Regions from separate parts of the Pseudogracilibacillus sp. SO10305 genome, predicted to be linked through region 1. Evidence: riboswitches for the same ligand, from Rfam matches in the RefSeq annotation. Region 1 holds a riboswitch; each other region holds the start of a gene.

Region 1 (3,604 bases):
ACGAAATCCAAGTACACATCCACAAGTTTTAAGGAAAAAATTTATCTCTTTGTAGCGGGAGGAATTATTTGCTATAATCAGATTAGTAAATTTTTTATACGGAGGTTTACGATGGCACTAACATTATATTGGTACCCGAATTGTAGTACGTGTAAGAAGGCAAAAAAATGGCTAGATGATAACGGTAAAACGTATGAGCTAGTTCATTTAGTAGAGGAAACACCTTCAGAAGCGACGATTAAATCGCTTATTGAAAAGAGTGCACTAGAGCCGAAGAAATTTTTTAATACGAGTGGAAAAGTGTATCGCGAACAAAATATGAAAGAAAAAATTAAAGATGCAACACTCGATGAAATGGTTACATACTTAGCGTCAAATGGCATGCTTATTAAACGACCGATCCTGACAGACGGCACGAGCGTGACAGTTGGTTTTAAAGAAGAAACATACGAAAATACTTGGAAGTAACTTAGGAGGAGAAAAATATGTCATTACCAACAGAATTATTATATTCAAAAGAACATACGTGGGCACGAGAAGAAGGAAGCGATATTCGTGTCGGGCTTACTAAATTTGCCTTAGAAGAATTAGGAGACATCGTATTTGCGGAACTTCCAGAAATTGGTACGGAAATTGAAATGAACGAACCATTCGGAAGCGTAGAATCTGTGAAAACAGTATCGGAATTATATGCACCGGTTAGTGGTCGTGTAGTGGAAATTAACGGAGCACTACAAGATAACCCTGAAACAGTAAATGAGTCTCCTTATGACCAAGGATGGTTCATCGTCATCGAACCGACAAAGGACGAGCAGTTAGACGAGTTACTTTCAGCAGACGAATACGAAGCATTAATTTCAGCAGAATAATGGAAAAGCTATTCAACGATGGGCGGACAAAACACATCGTGAATAGCTTTTTGTTTTAAAAAGGTGCAATGAAAAGGATGCAATGATAAAATGAAAATAATTATTGTTGAAGGAAAACAAGATAAAAAACGGCTCGAAACGATTATCGATGGCCGTGATGACGTACAAATTTTATGTACATTCGGAACATTTAGTATTGAAAAATTTGATGAAATGCTTGAAACGTATGATTTAGACAATCATCTTGTTTATATTTTCGTTGATGAGGATCGTCCAGGGAAACAACTTAGAAAAAAGTTGAACGAAGAATTGCCTCATGCTGAAAATATGTATATTCCAGAAGAACATATTGAAGTTGAAGCAGCACCATACAATATTCTCGCAACAGAACTCGTCAAATTTCATATTCGAATTAACCCGATATATTTATTAAAAGATTGGTGAGAAAACATGCAAGAGATCAAACAATTACCATTAACGAAGGATGGTTTCCTTTTTATTCATACCCCCTTTTGTGGGACGTGTCATGTCGCAAGAAGTTTTTTACAAAAAATTGAAACAACACATAAAGAGGAAATTTTTCTAGAGATGAATGGCTCCCTATTTCCAGAATTCATGCAAGAGAATAAAATTGAAAGTGTACCGTGTTTACTCATTGTGAAAGATGGGGAAATAAAGGAGAAAATTTATACGTTTCATTCGGTTGCAAACATATATCATTATGTGTTTGAGTATAAACCTGAGTTATTTTCTAGGTAATATGCATTATCGTTGACAAAGATAACAAGGACTGATAAGATTCAATATAATAACCAATTGAATATAATTAACTCTTATGAAGAGCAACGGAGGGACTGGCCCTGTGAAGTTGCGGCAACCTTCAATTCTGAATTGAAAGGTGCTAAATCCTGCAAAGCACACCGCTTTGAGAAATGAGAGAACGTGAAGATATATAATCTTTTTGTTCTCTAGAGCAAAGAGATTTTTTTATTGGAATAAAAAGAAAAGGAGGGTACACATTTTGATTTCGATCAAAAATTTAAAGAAAACATTCACGATTGACAATCGGCCGATCAAGGCAGTTGATGATTTAACATTGGATATCGAAACTGGTGAAATATTCGGTGTGATTGGATATAGTGGGGCTGGAAAAAGTACGTTCGTTCGCTTACTAAATCGCCTTGAAGAACCGACAGCAGGAACTATTACAATTGATGGCGAGAGCATGACCGAATTAAATGCGAAAAATCTTCGTACAGCAAGACAAGATATCGGAATGATTTTCCAACATTTTAATTTATTATGGTCACGAACGACGGAAGATAATATTGCCTTCCCTCTCGAAATCGCTGGTGTGCCAAAAGCAGAAAGAGAAAAAAGAGTAAAAGAACTCATTCAATTAGTTGGATTAGAAGGTAGAGAAAAAGCGTATCCATCCCAACTTAGTGGGGGACAAAAACAACGTGTCGGAATCGCAAGGGCACTCGCGAATAATCCGAAAGTGTTATTGTGTGATGAAGCGACATCTGCACTTGACCCGGAAACGACGAACTCTATTTTAAATTTACTCGTAGATATTAACGAGAAACTCGGTTTGACGATTATTTTAATTACCCATGAAATGAACGTTATTCGAAAAATTTGTCACCGTGTTGCAGTGATGGAACATGGGAAAATTGTGGAACAAGGGAATGTGTATGACGTTTTCACGAATCCACAACATGGGGTGACACAACGATTCATTGGAGAGGTTGTGGAAGAGGGCCGGGAAGATGATACATTGGATGAAGTATTGGAGGAAGTAGAACGAAAAGGAAAAGTTCTTCGATTACGATTCCAAGGTACAGCAACAAATGATGCTCTTATTAGTGAAATTGCGAAAAACTACGATACTCAAGTTAATATTTTACATGGTAAAATTACGAAAACGACATACGGTACGGTTGGTTCACTTGCAATTCAATTAATCGGAGAGAAAACTGAAATAGAGAAAGTTGAAGCTTTTGTTGAAGCTTCCTCGGTAACAGTGGAGGTAATTCGCGATGACACTTGATTTTTCAAAACTTGATACGAGCCAATTGCTTGAAGCTACATATGAAACGTTTTACATGACAATCATCGCACTTATTGGAACTTTTATTTTAGGATTATTGCTTGGTCTATTACTTTATTTAACAGACAAAGATGGTCTATGGGAAAATAAAATATTAAATTTTATCATTGCGACATTTGTTAACGTCTTTCGTGCTATCCCATTCATCATTTTAATTTTATTATTGTTTCCATTAACGAGACTTTTAATTGGAACGATTCGGGGACCGAATGCAGCACTCCCGGCTTTAATTTTAGGAGCGGCACCATTTTACGGTCGTTTAGTGGAAATTGCATTAAAGGAAGTGAATAAAGGTGTTATTGAGGCAGCGAAAGCGATGGGATCAACGACGAGACGTATCATTTTTAAAGTGTTAATCCCAGAATCAATGCCAGCACTTATTTCAGGTATTACCGTTACAGCGATTGCATTAATTGGATACACCGCAATGGCTGGAGCGATCGGAGCAGGTGGACTAGGGAGTTATGCATATTATGCAGGATTCCAACGAAGAATTTTTGAAATTGTCCTCGTCTGTTCAATCATTATAGTAATTGTCGTTTTTATTTTCCAATTCATTGGAGATTTTATATCTAAAAAAATTGATAAAAGGTAAAGGGGAGAATGTTTCATGAGAAAGGTT
Region 2 (3,604 bases), on a different contig from region 1:
ATTCTTGCAACTTCGACCCGTATTCTTGCAACTTCGGCCCACATTCTTGCAACTTTGACTCGCATTCTTGCAACTTCGACCCATATTCTTGCAACTTTGACTCGCATTCTTGCAACTTCGACTCGTATTCTTGCAACTACCTAGTTTCCATATTTGTATTTTAAATTCGCATGACGATCAACAATCATTAGGCAACTCTAACCCATAAATTGAGAGACACTTAATTTTGGTGGAATACCTACAAGCATTTACTTCATGAATTTCTACATTTTTTCTATCATAAAGACTTCTGATAATTTCTCCTATGTTCTTTTTGTATTTTCCATAAATAATTTGTCGTCTGTATTTTGGATCAATTACAATACGATACTTACATCTCCACAATGTCTTTTCTTATCCTACACTAGGATTGTCTCCTTCTGTTAAAAATATGGTGGTCGGGAAACTATCTTCATCTTACAAGAGAAAGAGGTATTTTTAATACCACGCTAAAAGCTATTTAGAACCCCCGGCAGAACTAGGGGTTTTCAAATGCACAAAAGCCTATTTGGTAGATAACCCCAAATAGACTTTTTTCACAGGTTCATTATTTTTTTATTGAAAAATAGTTTAATAACCTAATTCTTCTTTTGCAATGTCAACAATATATTTTAACTTTTCCCATTGCTCTTCCTCTGTCAATTTGTTTCCATGATGAGTCGAGGCAAATCCACATTGAGGACTAAGGCAGATTTGTTCTCGTGGAATAAATTGTGCCGCTTCTTCGATACGCGCTTTTATTAATGCTTTATCTTCTAACTCTCCCGTTTTAGAAGTAAATAAACCAAGCACCACTTGCGGACCTCCGTTCGGAATATAATCAAGTGGTTTAAAATCACCTGAGCGATCATCGTCATACTCCAAGAAAAATCCATCTACTTTTTCTTTGGCAAATAACGTAGGTGCAATTAATCCATAGCTACCTTCAAATGCCCAATTCGATCTATAGTTACCACGGCAAAGATGTGTTGTAACATATAAATCTTCTGGTTTACCTTCCAGTACTTCATTCACAACCTTTAATGCAAGTTCAATCAAATACTCTCTTGGATATTTTCCATCATTAAATGGAATGTCTGGTGACGACAGACCGGCAATATAAACATCATCAAACTGAAGGTAACGAACACCCGCATCATAAAATGCTTGTATTGCATCACGATATGTTTGAATAACATCCTCTGCATACTCTTCAATATCCGGATAAATTGTTTCATTACGAATCCCTTGGTTAAATAACTGATTTGGGCTTGGAATGGTTTGCTTAGCAACAGCACGTCCATCCACTATTTTGTTGAATAATTTAAAGTCTTTAATATGTGGATGATCGTGGTTAAATGAGATTTTTCCAATATTACGTACATCATATCTTTCCGTTTCTTCATTTTCATTAAAGATATATCCAGTCTCTGGCACATATCCTTCTACACCGTTTAGATGCTCTAAAAAGTCTGTATGCCAAAATCTACGTCTAAACTCTCCGTCTGTAACTGCTGAAAGTCCAACTTCTATCTGCTTATCGACTATGCGTTTAATCTCTTCTGTTTCAATATCATATAATTGATCTGCTGAAATGCTTCCATCTTGAAAGTCCTTTCTAGCTTGATGAATCGTATCTGTTCGTAGCAAACTTCCTACATGATCTGCCTTGAACGGTGCTCTTGTTAAAGTAATTGACATTTCCTATTCTCCTTTTGTTTGTTTTCGTTATTTGTTCTTCAAGGTTTTTAACATCAAAAAACCCCTTCTCGAATCAAGAAGAGGATACATTTCTGTAGTTTTTCACTCTTCTTATCTTCAAGCATTCTTGCTCTGGAATTGGCACAGTACAAAACAGTCTGTTGCCGAGGCTTCAAAGGGCCAGTCCCTCCACCTCTCTTGATAAGAAAACTATATTATTTAAAATGTTAATATTTAGAATACATTATTTATTTGAAGAAGTCAATTAATTACTTGTTTTTTGTAATTTAGACATATACTTATATATTTTATAAACGCTCTACTTCCTCGTCATTTCTGAAAAGAAATACAAGACCCATAACAAGTATAAAAATATTTACAAGTAATAATCATTTCTATAAAATATTTTTCAATAACGACTCACTTGATTTTGGTAAATTTAACTTCAGACGTTGATTAGCTAAATTAGTTAAAACTCTTTACACAGTTACTAGAACACATTCATCCACCACTTCGCAACGCAATTTTTTCTTCCATAAATGTAAGTAATTGATAATATGCGTTAATATACCAAAACATCCCTTAGTTTTATCGAACTTTGATTTATTTATAGATAGTCTATCTATCTGAACAAAGTAGAATTCATTTTTCATTCTACAAAGTTTAGGCTTCCTTATCCTGTACCTTTCAAATCATTTGCTACCCTATAAACCACAGTACCAAAAGTAATTTTAACAGGGTATAAGGATAGAATTATTGCCATAATCTCGCTAAATGTTTTTATCCCACCAGTTAGGTATAATACATCATTTATTAAGTAACTAGATAATTGAATAAGACTAAATACAATAGCCACTGACACAACCAATGCAAACAGCATTAAAATTACTTGAAATATGGACATTTTTCTTATCCTCTTTAACTCTTTAATACTTCCATCATTCACTAAAAAGAATATGTAAGCAATTGGAAGTAATAATAAGTACCAATTAGAATAACCAAACACTATCCATGAAATTCCCATTCCCAAAAGTATAATCCAACCTAGCGCATTAAAAGTTTTTTTACACATATAAACACTCCTAATTATACCGCGAAACGATCTCTTTATTGAATCATCATCCACTCTTAAGTACATGTTATCATAAGGTTTTAAACATTTAAATAACAAAATTCATCTATGCGCAATGAGAGTAATAGCGTAAGTCCGTAATCAAACAACGTATATAAAACTTAGCGCCTCCTGTTTAGATAAACATATCAATCGAAGGTAAAAAATCCCCTATTAATAAAGGTGATTGGAGTAATGAAGGAGCATAGTCGTTATTTATCCCCGACAAGAACTATGTAATAAAATTAGAAAACATGACGAATGATAGAGTATCAAACTTTTGACTGCTGATGAAGAATTGGCTAAATGTGGAGTATACCAGATGGAAAATGGACAATAGATGATGTAGCTGAATGGTGACATCATAATAAATATACCTGGCATGTGCTTAATAACTTGGAAACAATACAATTGGTACCTAGTAAAATTAATAGTGATTTTAAACAATTGTATTATAACAAATATTATTTATGTAAAATGAACCTTAATAAATGAAGATAAATTTATTAAGGTGTTCAGCTAGAATGACTGTAAGCCAAAACTACAAAAAAGTACCTTTTCAGGTCGCATGTCAAATAACCGTAAAAATATTGATTTTTTAATCAGATTTACGGTTATTTGACTTTATTTGCCACAATCTTCTTGAATTAAACTACCTACAGCAAAGGTGCTAGTCACTTAATATATGTCTGCTTTAAAAACATTACTATTTTCAAGATTTATTTTTGCTGCTGATTATTCATAGACCAAATTGAAATTGATTGTTTTTCAGTA
Region 3 (3,604 bases), on a different contig from region 1:
GTATATCGGACGACGTAAATCTAACATATGAATAATGCCGCGTGGACTTAAGTTGAAATTTTCACGAACAACATCAACTAAAATTTCCTCCGACACTTTTCCAGTACCGAATGTATCAATCGCAATCGATACAGGCTGTGCCACTCCAATAGCATACGCTAATTGAACTTCACATTTTTCTGCTAAATGTGCTGCCACAATATTTTTCGCAACATAACGTGCAGCATATGCTGCAGAGCGGTCCACTTTTGTCGCATCTTTACCTGAAAATGCTCCCCCACCATGACGAGCATATCCACCGTACGTATCGACGATAATTTTACGGCCTGTTAATCCGGCATCCCCTTGTGGTCCACCGATCACGAAACGACCAGATGGGTTAATATAATATTTCGTGTTTTCATCTAATAAGAAACTCGGAACGATCGGTTTAATAATATGTTCCTGTACATCTTTTTGGATCTGTTCTAATGTAACATCTTCCTTATGTTGAGTAGACACGACGATAGCATCGACACGAACAGGTTTATCGTGTTCATCATATTCTACCGTTACTTGTGTTTTACCATCAGGCAGTAAATATGGTAATGTATGGTCTTTACGAACATCTGTTAAACGTTTAGCTATGCGGTGCGCTAAATAAATCGGCAATGGCATTAAGTCTTCTGTTTCATCACATGCATATCCGAACATCAATCCTTGGTCTCCTGCGCCAATTTCCGATTCATCTGCCTCCCCTTCACGTGTTTCTAATGCAACATCTACTCCACCTGCAATATCAGGTGACTGCTCATCAATAGCAGTTAATACAGCACATGTTTCAGCATCAAATCCGTAACGAGAATCGGTATATCCAATTTCTTTTACGGTTTTACGAACGATGGATGGGATATCGACATATACATTCGTCGTAATTTCACCCGAAACTAACACTAACCCTGTTGTGACTGTCGTTTCACATGCAACACGTGCATTCGGGTCCCTTTTTAAAATTTCATCTAAAATTGCATCCGAGATTTGGTCACTCATTTTATCCGGATGTCCTTCCGTTACTGATTCTGATGTGAATAAACGGCGATTCTTTGTCATTATAATAAGCCTCCTATATATATTACACGGAGCTCTACTCGATAGAGATCATAGGGAACGAGATGACTCGTTCGTTTTTCATAAATAATGAAATTCATGAAAAAATCCTTTCCTATATAAATGAGGAAAGGATATCGTTTCTGCCTTTCACTCTTATTGTTCAAGGAAAATCCTTGCATCAGGTAAGCACCTTTTCACATACTTGTGAGGTTGCTGGGCTTCACAGGGTCTGTCCCTCCACCAACTCCTAATAAGAGAGTCCGTTGTTTATTACATATGAAATATTTTCCGAGAAACACCTCTATATGTATACTATAATGGCTAGTCTATATGATAATACGTGAAATGTCAATCGATTAAATAAGAAGAAATACAACCCTCTATATTCATACTATACCCCCGATATTTTGATAATTACGAGTTCCTTTTCTCTTCTTTCAAAAGTTTTTTCAAATATATGGACATTTTGGATCTGTACCAATTCATTCCATCGTTTCACCCATTCCAATAAATATCATCGCCGATATAATCTTACTGACAACAGTAGTGAGAAAAACACTTTAAGAAAACTCTGTTCGAGTGAAAGCACCCACTTCTTTTTCCGTCGTCGCAATCCAATCATCAATTAAAATACCTACTATAATAACCGCCACTCCAAACCCAATAAAACCATGAACTGATCTATTATTTTTTCTCAATATGAACGCGACTCCTTCTTTTATATAACACTTTTTCAATAAACATTCTGAACAACGAAGCATCATTAATTTTATCCTATTACGCATAAGACGAAACAGTTCTTACTCTTTCTTGCTACCCTGTTTTCTTATCCTTTATTTGAGGCTAAAATGTTAGTTCAAGTATTGATATGATTATGTTAAAATAGATTTACTGTAATGAAACAAAGTTTTTGTGATTTTCTTCACAAAATTGTAATACATTCTAAAAACGTTATTGCACCAACGTTTTTAGGTATTTAAACTTTTGTTTTATTATAATAAATCAACATTTTCTAATAGTTTTATTACATTAGTATGGACTAATTCGTTTAATGTGTTATACTATATTCAGATTTTAAAGTACACGAGAAAAAAGGATGGATTAATTCAATGAATACGACAGCTAGGTCAACTGTATCACAAGAAATTTTACAAAATGACAATGTTCAGAACAATTTATCTGTACCAGGATTAGTTGAAAAGATTTTATCACGTAATGAAGGTGTATTAACTGCAACTGGAGCAGTTCAAGCAACTACTGGAAAATACACTGGTCGTTCACCAAAGGACCGTTTCATTGTTCGTGATGACGTTTCTGAAAATTTAGTAGATTGGGGCGAAGTAAACAAACCAATCGATGAGGCATCATTCCAAAAATTATTCGATAAAGTTGTAAATCACTTAAAAAATAAAGATGAAGTTTTCTCCTTTAAAGGATTCGCTGGAGCAGACGAAAAATATCGTTTACCAGTGGAAGTTGTAAACGAATATGCATGGCATAACCTTTTTGCCCGTCAGTTATTCATTACACCAACAAAAGAAGAGTTAGCAGCACATGAGGCTGGCTTTACAGTTCTTTCTGCTCCGACATTAGAAGCAGACCCTCAAGAAGATGGAACGAATTCTGAAACGTTTATCGTTATTTCATTCAAAGAGCGTGTCGTATTAATCGGTGGAACAGAATATGCTGGAGAAATTAAAAAATCTATTTTCTCTGTGATGAACTACTTATTACCACAACAAAACATTTTATCTATGCACTGTTCAGCAAACGTTGGTGAAGAAGGTGATGTTGCTTTATTTTTCGGTTTATCAGGAACAGGAAAAACAACATTATCAGCTGACCCTTACCGTAAATTAATCGGTGATGATGAACATGGATGGAGTCCAAACGGTGTATTCAACATTGAAGGTGGTTGTTACGCAAAATGTGTTGATTTAACACGTGAAAAAGAACCACAAATTTTCGATGCTATTCGTTTCGGTTCCGTATTAGAAAACGTCGTACTTGATGATCATAGTCGTGAACCTGATTACTCAGACGTTTCATTAACAGAAAACACAAGAGCTGCATACCCGTTAGAGAACATTGACAACATCATCGTTCCAAGTGTTGCAGGTCATCCAAATACAATTATTTTCTTAACTGCAGATGCATCAGGTACATTACCTCCAATCAGTAAGTTAACGAAAGAACAAGCAATGTACCACTTCTTAAGTGGATACACATCTAAATTAGCTGGAACAGAGCGTGGAATTACGGAACCAGAAGCAACATTCTCAGCTTGCTTTGGATCACCATTCTTACCACTTTCTCCAGATCAATATGCTGAAATGCTTGGGGAAAAAATCGATCAGTTCAACACAAATGTATTTTTAGTAAACACTGGTTGGACTGGAGGTCCTTACGGTGTTGGGAACCGTATGAAGCTTTCATACACTCGTGCAATGATTCACGCAGCACTAGAAGGTGAGTTAAACACTGTAGAAACTGTAAAGGACGAAATCTTCGGCCT
Region 4 (3,604 bases), on a different contig from region 1:
GAACAAGATCTTCTGTTACACCACTTTTTGCAAGGTCTGCTTCATTCAATTGTTGGTGTGTTGTAGAAGCTGGGTGGATAATTAATGACTTCGCGTCACCTACGTTCGCAACATGAGACCATAGTTCAATGTGGTCGATCAATGTTTTACCGGCTTCTAGACCACCTTTAATACCGAATGTAATAACAGATCCATATCCATATTCAAAATATTTATGTGCCAATTCATGTGATGGATGATCGTCAAATCCAGGGAAGTTCACCCATGTTACACCAGGATGATCCTTTAGGAAATTAGCGACTTTTATCGCGTTTTCACTATGACGTTCTAAGCGAACATGTAAAGTTTCTAATCCTTGTGTTAATAAAAATGCGTTATGTGGGCTAATTGCTGCTCCTGTGTCACGTAATAATTGAACACGAATCCGAAGTGCAAATGCAACTGGACCTAAATCAGCGAAGCGAACACCACCATAGCTTTCGTCCGGTTCTGTAAATCCAGGGAATTTATCGCTATCCCAGTTGAAACGTCCGCCGTCGACAATGATTCCACCAATCGATGTCCCATGTCCACCAATCCATTTTGTTGCAGAATGTACGACAATATCTGCTCCCCATTTTAATGGTTTCGCAAATTTTGGAGCGAAAGTGTTATCAATGATTAATGGAATGCCGTGTTCGTGTGCAATATTTGCTACAGTTTCAACATCAAATACATTTAAACTAGGGTTCGTAATGGTTTCTCCAAAAACGGCTTTTGTTTTATCTGTAATAGCATTTCGAATCGCCTCCGGATCTGTCCCATCGACAATTTTTACAGTAATTCCGAAACGTGGCAATGTATGAATGAATAGGTTATATGTTCCACCATATAAATTACTATCTGCTACAATTTCATCGCCTGCACTTGCAACATTTAAAATCGCATATGTAATTGCAGCCATCCCTGAAGCAACTGCCACTGCCGCTGTTCCATCTTCTAATTGTGCGACACGTTGTTCAAAAGCGTCTGTCGTAGGGTTCATTAAACGTGTATAAATATTACCAGCTTCTGCTAACGCAAATAAGTTGCGCGCATGGTCTGTATCGTTAAATACGTAAGAAGTTGTTTGATAGATTGGTAGTGCACGAGAACCTGTTGTAGGATCTGGCTCCTGACCTGCATGAAGTAAAATTGTTTCATCTTTCTGAAAATTGAATGTTGACATGTAAAACTCCTCCTTAAAATTTTGAACTTATTGTATTCCATTTGAGAAGGCGATGATATAAAAACCCTCTTCTACATGATTGTAAGAAGAGGGTATCATTATGTATTATCCCCCTCTTATCTTCCAGAATATCATCTGTAGGATTTGGCACCGTTAAAAGCAAACGCTTTAAGGTTGCTGGACTTCACAGGGCCTATTCCCTCCGTCCGTCTTGATAAGAGATGTGTCGATGAAATTAGTATCCATTATACATGTTTGTAAATCAATGTCAATTAATTTGTGAATTTTCTAACTTTATTGACTTTTAATGTAGAAGATACAAATAAAATTAGCGCAATCCAAATACATGTAAACGTCACGAAATGTGCAGACGTAAATGGCTCATCATAAAGAAATACTCCGAGTATCAGCATAATTGTCGGTGCGATATATTGTAAAATTCCTGCTAAGGACAAAGGAATGTATGCGACTGCATAGCCGAACAATAATAGTGGGACGGCTGTAGCGATCCCGGAGATGAGTAATAATCCTGTATCTGTCCATGATGTACTTGCTGCAAATCCTAAATCTACACCAACAAACGTGAATAAGTAAATGAGTGCAATTGGAGTTAATAGTAACGTCTCCACTGTTAATGAATATGCTGAATCTAGCTTAACAGCCTTTTTAAACAACCCATATAAACCAAACGAGAGTGCTAATGCAATAGAAATCCAAGGAAAGACACCATATGATATCGTTAAATATAATACGCCAAAACTTGCGAATAATAATGCAACTTTTTGTGCTGGATATAATGCCTCTTTTAAAAATAGGACACCTAATACGATGCTTAATAAAGGATTCATATAATAACCTAAACTTGCTTGAATGACGAAATTATTATGTACAGCCCAAATGTAAATGAGCCAGTTTGCGCTTATCACAATAGATGCTAATGTAATGTAGAGCATTTTTTGCTTATCTTTTAATAGTGTTGTACATAATGAGAAAAAGGAACGTAATTTGCCTGTGAAGAATAAATATCCGACCATAAAGAGACAAGACCAAATGATGCGATTCGCTAAAATGACATCTGGTTCATATATGTCTAATAGTTTCCAATAGATTGGGAAAAATCCCCATAAAATATATGTAATAATGCCTAGCATAATGCCTGTTTTCATGTTTTTATTGTCCATTTCCTGCCTCACTTCACTGATGTTTTCTCCCATCATTTTACGCCTATGTTCTAGCTGTTGGCAATTGTTCCGACTTTTTCATCCATTCATGCATGGTCAAACAGAATTATCAGAAAGTTTGTTATACTAGAGTTACATAAATAAGAGGAGGAACGGGCATGAAAAAATTTGAAACGATGTCCATTCATGATGGATATGATGCAAAACAATTGCTAGGTAGTGTTTCAGTGCCAATTTTTCAAACGTCTACATTTGAATTTCAGTCTGCTGAACATGGGGAGAAAAGCTTTAGTGGAGAAGCAGACGGGCATATTTATACACGAATTGGGAATCCGACTGTAGATGTATTAGAAAAAAGGATGGCAGTGTTAGAAGGTGGCGAGCGTGCATTAGCATTCGGTTCGGGAATGGGCGCCATATCTGCTGTACTCATTGCACTTACAAAAGCAAATGATCATATTTTATGTTCGAATGGTTTGTACGGTTGTACATTCGGCTTATTAAAAATGATGGAAGAGAAGTATGGAATGGATGTCGAATTAACAGATTTTGCATCAGAGGAAAAAATTCGCCATGCCATAAAAGAAAATACGGCAGTTATTTATATTGAAACGCCTATTAATCCGACGATGCAATTAATCGATTTAACATTGATTAGCAACATTGCAAAAGAATACGATATACCTGTCGTTGTAGATAATACATTTTCAACCCCTTATTTACAACGTCCGATAGAGCTTGGGTGTGACATCGTTGTACATAGTGCGACAAAATATTTAAATGGGCACGGAGATGTCATTGCTGGAATTGCCGTCGGAAAAGAAGAGATGATGAATGACATTGCAAGTACGACACGTAAAGATATTGGTGCTGTATTAGCGCCATTTGATGCATGGCTTCTATTAAGAGGACTGAAAACATTGCCATTACGGATGGATCGTCATTGTGATAACGCGGAAAAAATTGCAGCTAAATTGCAAACACATCCGAATGTAGAAGCGGTTTATTATCCAGGATTAGATGATCAGATAGTGTATAAGAAGCAAATGCACCGTGGTGGAGGTGTTATTGCATTTGATATAAAAGGGAATAAAGCTGAAGCACAGCAGTTTTTAAATGCGTTAACTTTTGTTAAAGTAGCAGTGAGTCTAGGAGATGCAGAAACTTTAATTGAACATCCGGCGACGATGACCCATGCAGTGATTCCCGAAGACGA

The links. A riboswitch is a leader RNA that binds a small molecule or an ion and turns the genes downstream of it on or off. The one in region 1 is predicted to bind S-adenosylmethionine.
Region 2: another riboswitch for S-adenosylmethionine. It lies ahead of SPD45_RS07400 (5-methyltetrahydropteroyltriglutamate--homocysteine S-methyltransferase); the one in region 1 lies ahead of SPD45_RS03105 (methionine ABC transporter ATP-binding protein).
Region 3: another riboswitch for S-adenosylmethionine. It lies ahead of metK (methionine adenosyltransferase); the one in region 1 lies ahead of SPD45_RS03105 (methionine ABC transporter ATP-binding protein).
Region 4: another riboswitch for S-adenosylmethionine. It lies ahead of SPD45_RS04740 (O-acetylhomoserine aminocarboxypropyltransferase/cysteine synthase family protein); the one in region 1 lies ahead of SPD45_RS03105 (methionine ABC transporter ATP-binding protein).

Annotation. Positions count from the first base shown of each region.
Region 1 covers NZ_JAXHDE010000002.1:98,657-102,260, reverse strand. Annotated here, with positions in the region: gene SPD45_RS03125 (arsenate reductase family protein) at 112-468, shown strand; gene gcvH (glycine cleavage system protein GcvH) at 486-869, shown strand; gene SPD45_RS03115 (toprim domain-containing protein) at 960-1,313, shown strand; gene SPD45_RS03110 (thioredoxin family protein) at 1,320-1,628, shown strand; SAM riboswitch class I at 1,700-1,808, shown strand; gene SPD45_RS03105 (methionine ABC transporter ATP-binding protein) at 1,891-2,922, shown strand; gene SPD45_RS03100 (methionine ABC transporter permease) at 2,912-3,577, shown strand; gene SPD45_RS03095 (MetQ/NlpA family ABC transporter substrate-binding protein) at 3,593-3,604, shown strand, end outside.
Region 2 covers NZ_JAXHDE010000007.1:58,605-62,208, forward strand. Annotated here, with positions in the region: gene SPD45_RS07390 (hypothetical protein) at 1-136, opposite strand, end outside; partial or broken gene SPD45_RS07395 (transposase) at 201-384, opposite strand; gene SPD45_RS07400 (5-methyltetrahydropteroyltriglutamate--homocysteine S-methyltransferase) at 610-1,719, opposite strand; SAM riboswitch class I at 1,828-1,927, opposite strand; gene SPD45_RS07405 (disulfide bond formation protein DsbD) at 2,393-2,791, opposite strand; partial or broken gene SPD45_RS14395 (hypothetical protein) at 3,206-3,325, shown strand; gene SPD45_RS07410 (helix-turn-helix domain-containing protein) at 3,550-3,604, opposite strand, start outside.
Region 3 covers NZ_JAXHDE010000027.1:562-4,165, reverse strand. Annotated here, with positions in the region: gene metK (methionine adenosyltransferase) at 1-1,089, opposite strand, end outside; SAM riboswitch class I at 1,240-1,346, opposite strand; gene SPD45_RS14100 (hypothetical protein) at 1,650-1,787, opposite strand; gene pckA (phosphoenolpyruvate carboxykinase (ATP)) at 2,199-3,604, shown strand, end outside.
Region 4 covers NZ_JAXHDE010000003.1:158,663-162,266, reverse strand. Annotated here, with positions in the region: gene SPD45_RS04740 (O-acetylhomoserine aminocarboxypropyltransferase/cysteine synthase family protein) at 1-1,207, opposite strand, end outside; SAM riboswitch class I at 1,321-1,428, opposite strand; gene rarD (EamA family transporter RarD) at 1,480-2,421, opposite strand; gene megL (methionine gamma-lyase) at 2,547-3,604, shown strand, end outside.